2 regions of the Mesorhizobium sp. M0816 genome follow, and region 1 is predicted to be linked to the other one. Evidence: riboswitches for the same ligand, from Rfam matches in the RefSeq annotation. Region 1 holds a riboswitch; the other holds the start of a gene.
What was found. A riboswitch is a leader RNA that binds a small molecule or an ion and turns the genes downstream of it on or off. The one in region 1 is predicted to bind S-adenosylmethionine.

Region 1 (5,405 bases):
TGTGCAGGCAGACGTCGCGCCACATGGTCGGGTCGGACGCCGCGAGACGGGTGAAGTCGCGAAAGCCGGAAGCCGAGTATTTGATGACCTCGGACTTGGTCACCGACTCCAGATCGTCGGCGGTACCGACGATGTTGTAAGCGATGATATGCGGCAGGTGCGAAACGATGGCCAGCGTCATGTCGTGATGCTGCGGGTCCATCGTGTCGATGTTGGAGCCGCAGCGGCGCCAGAATTCCGAGAGCTTTTCCAGTGCTGCGGGATCGGTACCGGGCAGAGGCGTGAAAATGCACCAGCGGTTCTCGAACAGTTCGGCAAAACCGGCGTCCGGTCCCGATTTTTCGGTGCCGGCCAAAGGATGGCCGGGGATGAAGTGCACGCCATCAGGCACATGCGGCTGCATCTGCGCGATCACCGATGCCTTGGTCGAGCCGACATCGGTGAGGATGGCGCCCTTCTTCAGCGCCGGCGCGATCTCCGCGGCGACCGTGCCTGAAGAGCCGACCGGCACCGAAACGATAACCAGATCAGCATCGCGAACCGCCTCTTTCGCATCCGTCGTATAGGTGTCGCCAAGGCCGAGTTGGCTCGCCCGTGCCAGCGTCGCGTCGCTGCGCGTCGAAATCGCGACTTGGCCGGCGAGTCCCTCGCGGCGGATGACGCGGGCCAGCGACGAGCCGATCAGGCCGATGCCGACCAGCGCGATCTTTTCGAACATCGGTGAGGTCATGGTGTTCTAGCTTTTCAGGAATGTCGCGAGTGCTGCGACAACGCCGCGATTGGCCTCTTCGGTGCCGATGCTCATGCGCAGCGCGTTCGGAAAACCGTAGCCGGAAACGCGCCGCAATATGTAGCCGCGCGCACTGAGGTAGTCGTCGGCGGCCGCCGCCGAATGCTTTTTGTCCTCGGGAAAGTGGATGAGGATGAAATTGCCGACGCTCGGCGTCACCCGCAGCCCGAGCCCGCTTAATTGCTCGCTCAGCCAGGCCAGCCAGGTCTCGTTGTGCGCGACGCTGCGTTCGATGTGGGCACGGTCGCGGATCGCCGCGATGCCGGCCTCGATTGCCGTCGCATTGACGTTGAAGGGTCCCCGCACGCGGTTGATCGCGTCGATGACGTGCATTGGCGCATACATCCAGCCGATCCGCGCCCCGCCCAGGCCCAATTTGGAGAAAGTGCGGGTCATGACCACGTTTTCCGCGCTGCCCACCAACTCGACGCCGGCTTCATAATCGTTGCGCCGGACATATTCGGCGTAAGCTGCATCCAGCACCAGAAGCACGTTTCGCGGCAGGCCGGCATGCAGGCGGCGGACCTCCTGGAACGGCACGTAGGTGCCGGTTGGATTGTTTGGATTGGCAAGGAAGATGATCCGGGTAGCCGGCGTCACCGCGGCGAGGATCGCATCGATATCGGCGCGTTCATCGGTCTCCTTGACCGTCACCGGGACGGCACCGGCCGACTGTATGTAGATCTTGTAGACCATGAAGCCGTGTTCGGTGATGATGGCTTCGTCGCCGGGCGCGAGGTAGGTCTGCGCCAGCAGGCCCAGAATCTCGTCGGAGCCGTTGGAGCAGACGATGTTCGCCGGGTTGAGCCCGTGCACCTCGGCGATCGCTTCCCTCAGGCGCCTGGCGCTGCCGTCGGGATAGACCGCGAGCTTGTCGGCGACCGCGCGCGCGGCCTCTATCGCCTTTGGCGAAGGACCGAGCGGGTTCTCGTTCGCCGACAATTTATGGACCTTGGCGACACCTTCAGGCGCCGCGCTCTTGCCGGGCACATAGGCTTCGATGTCCATGATGCCGGCGCGGGGCCTTGGACGTGTCTGATCCGGTGTCTGGCTCATTTCATGAAATCCGTCGAGAGTGCCTCCATCCGGAAGCCGCAGCGGAAATACAAGCCGTGGCCCGGAATGTCGAGGGGCCGGCAATTCGGGATCAAGAACTTGCCGTTGACGAAGCCATGCGCGAGTCATAGAAGAACGGCTACAGTTCCGTGGTGATTTGGCCGGTCGGCTTGCAGCCACGTTAAACAACTTGCTAAAGGGCCGTTTGCATCTTGTAACCGGCTTTGCGAAGGCATGGCCGGTTTTTTGTTGCCCAGACCGGTGGACAACTGAAGGCCGGGCAAGGAGATGTGATGGTCGCTTTGCGCGCGCGAAAAACCAACAACGAGGCCGACCAGCCGTCGAGCCCGGTGTTGCGTTTCGGCGCCGACAAGCCGCTCAAGCTCGACGCCGGCACGCTGCTGTCGCCGTTCCAGATCGCCTACCAGACCTATGGCACGCTCAACGACGCGCGCTCCAACGCCATCCTCGTCTGCCATGCGCTGACCGGCGACCAGCATGTCGCCAACACCAATCCGGTGACCGGCAAGCCGGGCTGGTGGGAAGTGCTGATCGGTCCCGGCAAGATCATCGATACCGACCGTTTCTTCGTCATCTCGTCAAACGTCATCGGCGGCTGTCTCGGCTCCACCGGCCCCGCCTCGACCAATCCCGCCACCGCCAAGCCCTACGGGCTCGACCTGCCGATCATCACCATCCGCGACATGGTGCGGGCGCAGCTGATGCTGGTCGAGCATTTCGGCATCGAACAGCTGTTCAGCGTGCTTGGCGGCTCGATGGGCGGCATGCAGGTGCTGCAATGGGCCTCCAGCTATCCGGAGCGCGTCTTCTCGGCGCTGCCGATCGCCACCGGCGCCCGCCATTCCTCGCAGAACATCGCTTTCCACGAGGTCGGCAGGCAGGCGGTGATGGCCGACCCGGACTGGCATGGCGGCAAGTATTTCGAGCACAGCAAGCGGCCGGAAAAGGGGCTGGCGGTGGCGCGCATGGCCGCCCACATCACCTATCTGTCGGAAGCAGCGCTGCACCGCAAGTTCGGCCGCAACCTGCAGGACCGCGAAGCCCTGACCTTTGGTTTCGATGCCGACTTCCAGATCGAGAGCTATCTGCGCCATCAGGGCATGACCTTCGTCGATCGCTTCGATGCCAACTCCTATCTCTACATGACCCGGGCGATGGACTATTTCGATCTCGCCGCCGACCATGGCGGCCGGTTGGCCGATGCCTTCGCCGGCACCAAGACGCGCTTCTGCCTGGTTTCGTTCACCAGCGACTGGCTGTTCCCGACCGAGGAGAGCCGCTCGGTCGTGCACGCGCTGAACGCGGCCGGCGCTTCGGTCTCGTTCGTCGAGATCGAGACCGACCGCGGCCACGACGCCTTCCTGCTCGACGAACCGGAACTGTTCGCCGCCATCAAGGGCTTCATCGCCTCGGCCGCGCGGGCGAGAGGGCTCGGCGCATGACCCCGAAAAGTTGCGGATTGTTCGGATCAGGACCATGTGCCAGGCATCAGCGCATGACCCCGAAAAGTTGCAGGCTTTTCGGATCAGGGTCATGCGTCAGGCAAGAGGCGAACGCATGAGCGTCAACCGCGCCCAGCGCGTCGACCTCGAAGTCGTCGCCGATCTCATCCCGCCGCAGTCGCGGGTGCTGGATGTCGGTTCCGGCGACGGCCTGCTGCTCGAATTGCTGCAGGCGACCAAGAAGGTCGACGGTCGCGGCCTGGAACTGTCGCAGCGCGGCGTCAACGAATGCGTGGCGCGCGGCCTGTCGGTTATTCAAGGCGATGCCGACAAGGATCTCCAATTCTATCCCGACAAGGGTTTCGACTTCGTCGTTCTGTCGCAGACCTTGCAGGCGACCCGCAATCCGAAGCTGGTGCTCGACGAACTGCTCCGGATCGGCAACCGCGCCATCGTCTCATTCCCGAATTTCGGCCACTGGCGGGTGCGCCTTTCGCTGCTCTTCAACGGCCGCATGCCGGTGACCAAGGACCTGCCCTATTCCTGGTACGACACGCCCAACATCCATTTCTGCACCATTCGCGACTTCGTCAATCTGTGCGACGAGCTTGGCGCGACGGTGGAAAAGGCAACCGCGCTCGACGCCAACGGCCAGCGGATCGGCTTCTCCATGCCTTGGTGGTTCTGGAACTTTTTCGGCCAGCAAGCGGTATTCCTGCTGAAACGATAGGTTTGACAGGCAGAAGCAACGAACCTCAGACCTGCGCAAGAAACCATATTTTCAATTTTCAATCCAATGAAGTTGCCCGGCATTCTTTGTTGCTTTAACAGGTCTCAAACGGGTTGGTTTGGGGGAAGCAATGAAGACGTTAGTATTAGCAACAGCTTTGATGTCGGCCACTTTGATTTCCGGATGCACGACGTCGAAGACCGATTTCCAGAATGGACAAGTCGCGTTGAGCGGCAGCCCGGCGCTGAAACGGCAGGCGATCCAGCGGTGCATGACCAAATTCAAGATGCGGTTCGGCAAGGTTGAAAGGGCAAACCTCGCCGCGCTCATGAACGTCCCGGATGCCGGATTGGAACACACGTTCTGCACGCGATTGATGAACGGCTTCGCGAACGGGAGGATCAACTACTCGGATTACCTGGCTGCATTGTCGCATGGCGACATGTCCAACGCGATCAAGGTGCTGCAGGGGCGGTGAAGCTGCCGATGCAGACGCGATCCAAATTCGGTGCCGCCAGATAGATGGCGGCACCATAGACGCCGGTTGTACCCGATCATTCCCCCTATTCAAGCACGTCCGTGGCCTTGTGGGGGTGCTGGACGCCGTCGACGAAGACCACGTCGGACTGGGAATTGCCGGTGCGCAGCGGCAATATCTCCTGATAGGCGGGCGAGTCGTACCATGCACGTGCCTGCTGCCGGTTGGGAAACTCGATGACTATGAGATAGCCCGGCCAGGTGTTTTCAACGATTTCCACCTCGCCTCCGTGCACCACGAAGCGGCCGCCAAACGGTTCCAGCGTGGCATCGATCTTGTGCAGGTACTCGACGATCTGCGGCCCCGGCGTGACCTGGCGCATATGGGCGACGGCGTAGGCGGTCATGGCGTGTCTCCTTGTGGTCGAAGGCCGGACAACCGGCTTGATGGGAGCATTTTGCCGAGACGTAGTGCGCTGGTCGATTACCCCAGAGGTAATGACACTGAATACAAAAGCGACGCGCGGCTGCCGTCACCTGAAAGATATTTCCGCCTGGCACCGATGATTTCCACCCGCCTGCGCTGTCCTTATCGATGAGCGCGTCTGGATGGTCCGGCGGCCGGGAACGAGAGGTGATCCATGGGATCGTTGCAAAATCAGAATGTCGTCGTCGTCGGAGGCAGCCGTGGTGTCGGCCGCTCGATCGCGGAGGCCGCTCTCAAGGAGAAAGCGACGGTGCTGGCCGTCGCCCGCGGAAAACAGGCCCTGGCGCAATTTGCCTGGGAGGTCTCGGGCGTGAAGACGCTCGCGGTCGATGCTACGGTGGACTCCGCCCCGGATAAGGTCTTCGCCGCGCTTGAGCCGGACGTACTGGTGATCTGCGCAGG
Region 2 (5,405 bases), on a different contig from region 1:
TCTTCCGCGGCATCTGCCAGGCGCTGCTGGGTGGCGGGTCTTCCGTAGGGCCGCTTCCCGTCGGCTTCAAGGCGCTCAGTTCCGGCTTCATTCCGGACCTGATCGGCCCATTGACGCTGATACCGCCAACCGTGAACGCCGCCGGCAAAACCATTGTCGGCAGCGGCCTGACGCTGCACCTGACGACGATCGTGATCGGCCTCGTCGCCGTGCTCGCCTATGCCTATTTCGGGCTCAGGGCACGGCGCACCCGCGAAAAGCATGGCTACGAAGCCGAGCCCTTCTCGCTGTTCGTCGTCAAGACCCTGGTGATCAGCGCGCTGGCGCTGTTTCTCGTCTACCAATTCGCCACCTATAGGGGCCTCCCCATCGTTCTCATGGTGATGGGCGTGCTGATCGCGTTGTTCGTCTTCGTTACCAAACGCATGACGATCGGCCGTCGCATCTATGCGATGGGCGGCAATGCCAAGGCAGCCCAGCTATCGGGCATCAAGACCGAACGGCTGACGTTGATGGTGTTCGTCAATATGGGCGTGCTGTCGGCACTCGGCGGCCTGATTATCGCAGCGCGCCTGGGGCAGGCTGTGCCGGCGGCCGGCCTCGGCAGCGAGCTCGACGTCATCGCCGCGGTGTTCATCGGTGGCGCTTCGGCGATGGGCGGCGTCGGCCAGGTGATCGGCGCGGTGGTCGGCGGCTTCATCATGGGCGTCATGAACAACGGCATGTCGATCATGGGCGTCAATGTCGATTGGCAGCAGGTGGTCAAAGGCCTGGTGCTGCTCGGCGCCGTCGTCTTCGACGTCTACAACAAGAACAAGGCTTGAGAGGCAACCAGGAGGCATACGGGTCACATCGCGGCGCTGCCGGGCGGCGCAAAGAAGTCCCCCCGAGGGACCTGATCCGCGAGCGCAATCCGGACGAAGAATTTCAACCGAGGCGCGGACAGGGTCCGGGCCGCGCGGGGCAGGGTTTGCCGAGAAAGGGCAGGCCAGCCCACAATTCAGAGAGGGTTACCATGCTGATCTCACAAATCCTCGACGACGCCGAGACGATCCGCGTCGTTGCCCGCAACGGCGGCAAGACCCGCGTCATCAACGGCGCCCGCAGCGTCTATTCGCTGGCGATGGAAGCCGCGCGTACCGGCAGCGGGCTTGTCGCCCTGATCGAGCGCAAGGGCTTCGGCGAAACCGTCGATCTCGACGCAGCCTACAAGAAGGGCCGGCTGCTGTCGCCGATCAACCATCCCGATCCGGCGCATCTCCATCTCACCGGCACCGGGCTGACGCATCTCGGCTCCGCCGCGACCCGCGATTCCATGCACAAGAAGCTCAGCACGGACGGCGAGGAACAGCTGACCGATTCCATGAAGATGTTCCGCATGGGGCTTGAGGGCGGCAAGCCGGCGAAAGGCCAGACCGGCGTGCAGCCGGAATGGTTCTACAAGGGCAACGGCACCATGGCAGTAGCGCCCGGGGCGGCGCTTATGTCGCCCGCCTTCGCTCAGGATGCCGGCGAGGAGCCGGAAATTGCCGGCATCTATGTGATCGGTGACGACGGCGCCCCGTTCCGTGTCGGCTTCACCCTGTCGAACGAGTTTTCCGACCACGTCACCGAGCGTGTGAACTACCTCTTCCTCGCCCATTCCAAGCTGCGCAACGCCTCGTTCGGGCCGGAGATCCTGATCGGCGACCTGCCGTCCGACATCCGCGGCGCTTCACGCATCCTGCGCGACGGCAAGCTGCTTTGGGAAAAGCCGTTCCTGTCGGGCGAGGCGAACATGTCGCACACCATTGGCAATCTCGAGCATCACCACTTCAAATACTCGGCCTTCCGCCAGCCGGGCGACGTGCATGTGCACATGTTCGGCACGGCGACGCTGTCCTTCGCCGACGGCATCAGGACCGAGGCCGGCGACGTATTCGAAATCGAGGCGCAGGATTTCGGCCTGCCTTTGCGCAACCCGCTTGAAATCGAGCAGCCGGTGAAGGTGGCGGTGAAGGCGTTGTAAACTGGTGACATAATTCAGGGGCGAGAAATGAACGGCCTGCGGATTGGCACTGTGTTCGTAAGTTTAGTCCTGTTCCTCGCCTATTTCTCCCCAGCGGCTTACAGCGCCGGACAATGCAGCGCAAAATCCTATCGCGAGGCCCGGATGTCGATGACTAACCGGCTTCTGGCCACCGGCTATTCGAAATCGCAAGTGAGCTTTCTGATGCGCAACGCGGATCGCATGACGTCCGCACTCCGCGCTGACAGACTGAACGACAATGGCAGAGCCTGCGGTGTCGACTCCGCCAGAGCCCATGTGCTGGGATGTATCGACAAGCAGTTGTTCCCCTTGCAGTCCAGCTCAAGCGCCTCACTTGACGACGAGAAGCAAACCAGAGGATTTTGGGGGAAGAAGCGATTGGCAGTGCGAGAACTGCTCTTTATCGGTCAGTTTCATGGCTGCCTTGGCGCCGCGAAAGAATATCTGTTTCGCGGCTGACGGAATTGCGAACAAGCTCAGCGCGCGGCGCGGAAATGCTTGGACAATTTCAGACCCTGCGCCTGATAGTTCGAGCCTAGATCTGTGCCGTAGAGCGCCCGCGGCCGTTTCAGCATGTGCTCGTAGACCAACCGTCCAACGATCTGGCCGTGATCGAGGATGAACGGCACTTCGTGGCTACGCACCTCGAGCACCGCCCGGCTGCCGGTGCCGCCCGACGCCGAATGGCCGAAACCCGGATCGAAGAAGCCGGCATAGTGGACGCGGAATTCGCCGACCAGCGGGTCGAAAGGCGTCATTTCGGCGGCGTAGAGTGGCGGCACATGCACCGCCTCGCGCGACACCAGAATATAGAATTCGTCCGGATCGAGCACCAGCTCGCCGGCACCGCTCTTGTAGAGCGGCTCCCAGAAATCGACCACATCCTGCGCGGCGCGCTTGTCGACGTCGACCAGGCCGGTGTGGTGCTTGCCGCGATAGCCGACCAGCCCGTCCTTGTCGCCGTCGAGATCGATCGACAGCGCGATGCCGCCGCCTGAGATGTTGGGCGGTTCGGTGGCGACCAGCATCTCGGCGCGGTGCAACTCGTGCAGCTCGCTTTCCGACAAGAGCGCATTGCCGGTGCGGAACCTGATCTGCGACAGCCGCGAGCCGGTCCGCACGACGATCGGGAAAGTGCGCGGGCTGACCTCCAGATAGAGCGGGCCTTCATAGCCGGCGGCGATCTTGTCGAACTCGTGGCCACGGTCGGTCATTACCCGGGTGAAGATATCGAGCCGTCCGGTCGAGCTTTTCGGGTTGGCGGAGGCGGAAATATGGGCGGGCAGCGCCAGGTTTTCGAGCAGCGGCACGATGTAGACGCAGCCGGTTTCCAGCACGGCACCTTCGGCGAGGTTGATCTCGTGCAGCTTCAGCCGGTCGAGCTTGTCGACAACCCTGTGGTCCGGGCCGGGCAAGAAGGAAGCGCGCACCCGCCAGGCCTTGTCGCCGAGCCTGAGGTCAAGGCTGGCCGGCTGGATCTGATCGGCATCGAGCGTGCGCGGCGATTTCAGCGCGCCCGTCTGGAACAGCGCGGAAATATCCTGATCGGGAAGAATGCCTGTCTGCCGCAAGGGTCTGGCTCCGTTCGAACGCCGGGCGAGGTCTTGTTCTGTCGCAGGACGCCTTTGGCACCTGCTTGGTACAACCCTCTTAATCATGCCGGCAATTGACGCAAGCGTGGCGCGGGTCTAAAGCTCGTTATCCCGTGGTGATTTGGCCGGTCGGCTTGCAGCCACGTTAAACAAGTCGCTAAAGGACCGTCGGGCCGCAAGGCCATATGGACCGGTTGCGACTTTCGCGACCGGTTTTTTGTTGTTTGGACCAATTTTGGTGTTTGGATGGAATGATGACCAAGAAGCGCGACTGGAAGCCTCAGACCGCACTCGTGCATGCCGGGACGCTGCGTTCCGGCTTCGGCGAGACCTCCGAGGCGATGTATCTCACCCAAGGCTATGTCTACGAGACGGCGCAAGCGGCGGAGGCTCGCTTCAAGGGCGAGGAGCCGGGCTTCATCTATTCGCGCTATGCCAATCCGACGGTCGACATGTTTGAGAAACGCATGTGCGCGCTGGAAGGAGCCGAGGACGCGCGCGCCACGGCATCCGGCATGGCGGCGGTGACGGCAGCACTGCTGTGCAGCGCCAAGGCGGGCGACCATATCGTGGCGGCGCGCGCGCTGTTCGGCTCCTGCCGCTGGGTGGTCGAGACGCTGGCGCCGAAATACGGCATTGAGGCAACGCTGGTCGACGGCACCGACATCGCCAATTGGGAAAAGGCGGTCAAGCCCAACACCAAACTGTTTTTCCTGGAAAGCCCTACCAATCCAACGCTGGAGGTAGTCGACATTGCCGCCGTCGCGGCACTTGCCAATTCGATCGGCGCCAGGCTGATCGTCGACAATGTCTTCGCTACGCCCTTGCAGCAGAAACCCCTGCAGCTTGGCGCCCACATCGTCGTCTATTCGGCCACGAAGCATATTGACGGCCAGGGGCGCTGTCTTGGCGGCATCGTTCTGTCGGACAAGAAATGGATCGACGAGAACCTGCATGACTATTTCCGCCACACCGGCCCAAGCCTCTCGCCCTTCAATGCCTGGACGCTGCTGAAAGGCCTGGAGACGCTGCCGCTACGCGTACGCCAGCAGACGGAAAGTGCCGGCCGCATCGCGGATTTCCTGGCCGAGCGCCCGCAAATCGCCCGCGTCATCTATCCCGGCCGCGCCGACCACCCGCAAGCGGCCGTGGTCCAGAAGCAGATGTCGGGCGGCTCGACGCTGATTTGCCTCGATGTGAAGGGCGGCAAGCAGGCGGCCTTTGCCTTCCAGAACGCACTCGAGGTCGTGCTGATTTCCAACAATCTCGGCGACGCCAAGAGCCTGATCACCCATCCGGCGACGACGACGCACAAGAACTTGACCGATGAGGCCCGCGCCGAGCTCGGCATCGGACCGGGAACGCTCAGGCTGTCAGTTGGCCTTGAGGACGCCGACGACCTGCTCGAAGACATCGAGCAGGCACTGAGAGTTGCCGGATAAGGGCTGGCCGAATAGAGGCGAGCGGGGACGCGCCGATCAGGCGCCGGACGGGGTCTCTTCCAGCTCTGCGACGGCCTTGGTCTGGATAGTCATCACATTGCCGCGCCAGTCGACGGCGCCGCTCAGCCATCCGCGCGCCCAAATGGCGGGAAGCATCAGGTCTCGCGCCATCATCGCCAGGATGGTGCGCAGCGACAGGTGCCATCCCTTGGCCGAGGCCAAGGCGAATTCCGGCAGGTAGGCCGCGACCAGCACGGCGATGGCGGTTGCCGGCAGGCTGACGCCGGCGTCAGCCGCCGCGATCAGCGCAAGCACCAGCGGCGGCGCTGCGCCGATCAGGAT

Region 2: it holds a riboswitch for S-adenosylmethionine, as region 1 does, so the genes downstream of both, NKI17_RS02560 (O-succinylhomoserine sulfhydrylase) here and metX (homoserine O-acetyltransferase MetX) in region 1, are expected to answer to the same signal.

The regions. Positions count from the first base shown of each region.
Region 1 covers NZ_JAMYOT010000016.1:84,968-90,372, forward strand. The annotation lists gene NKI17_RS23545 (prephenate/arogenate dehydrogenase family protein) at 1-730, opposite strand, end outside; gene hisC (histidinol-phosphate transaminase) at 737-1,846, opposite strand; SAM riboswitch at 1,986-2,063, shown strand; gene metX (homoserine O-acetyltransferase MetX) at 2,140-3,309, shown strand; gene metW (methionine biosynthesis protein MetW) at 3,425-4,039, shown strand; gene NKI17_RS23565 (hypothetical protein) at 4,266-4,517, shown strand; gene NKI17_RS23570 (DUF1330 domain-containing protein) at 4,603-4,923, opposite strand; gene NKI17_RS23575 (SDR family NAD(P)-dependent oxidoreductase) at 5,158-5,405, shown strand, end outside.
Region 2 covers NZ_JAMYOT010000002.1:65,312-70,716, forward strand. The annotation lists gene mmsB (multiple monosaccharide ABC transporter permease) at 1-824, shown strand, start outside; gene araD1 (AraD1 family protein) at 1,016-2,008, shown strand; gene NKI17_RS02550 (hypothetical protein) at 2,036-2,488, shown strand; gene NKI17_RS02555 (2'-deoxycytidine 5'-triphosphate deaminase) at 2,506-3,600, opposite strand; SAM riboswitch at 3,725-3,802, shown strand; gene NKI17_RS02560 (O-succinylhomoserine sulfhydrylase) at 3,873-5,063, shown strand; gene NKI17_RS02565 (glycosyltransferase) at 5,100-5,405, opposite strand, start outside.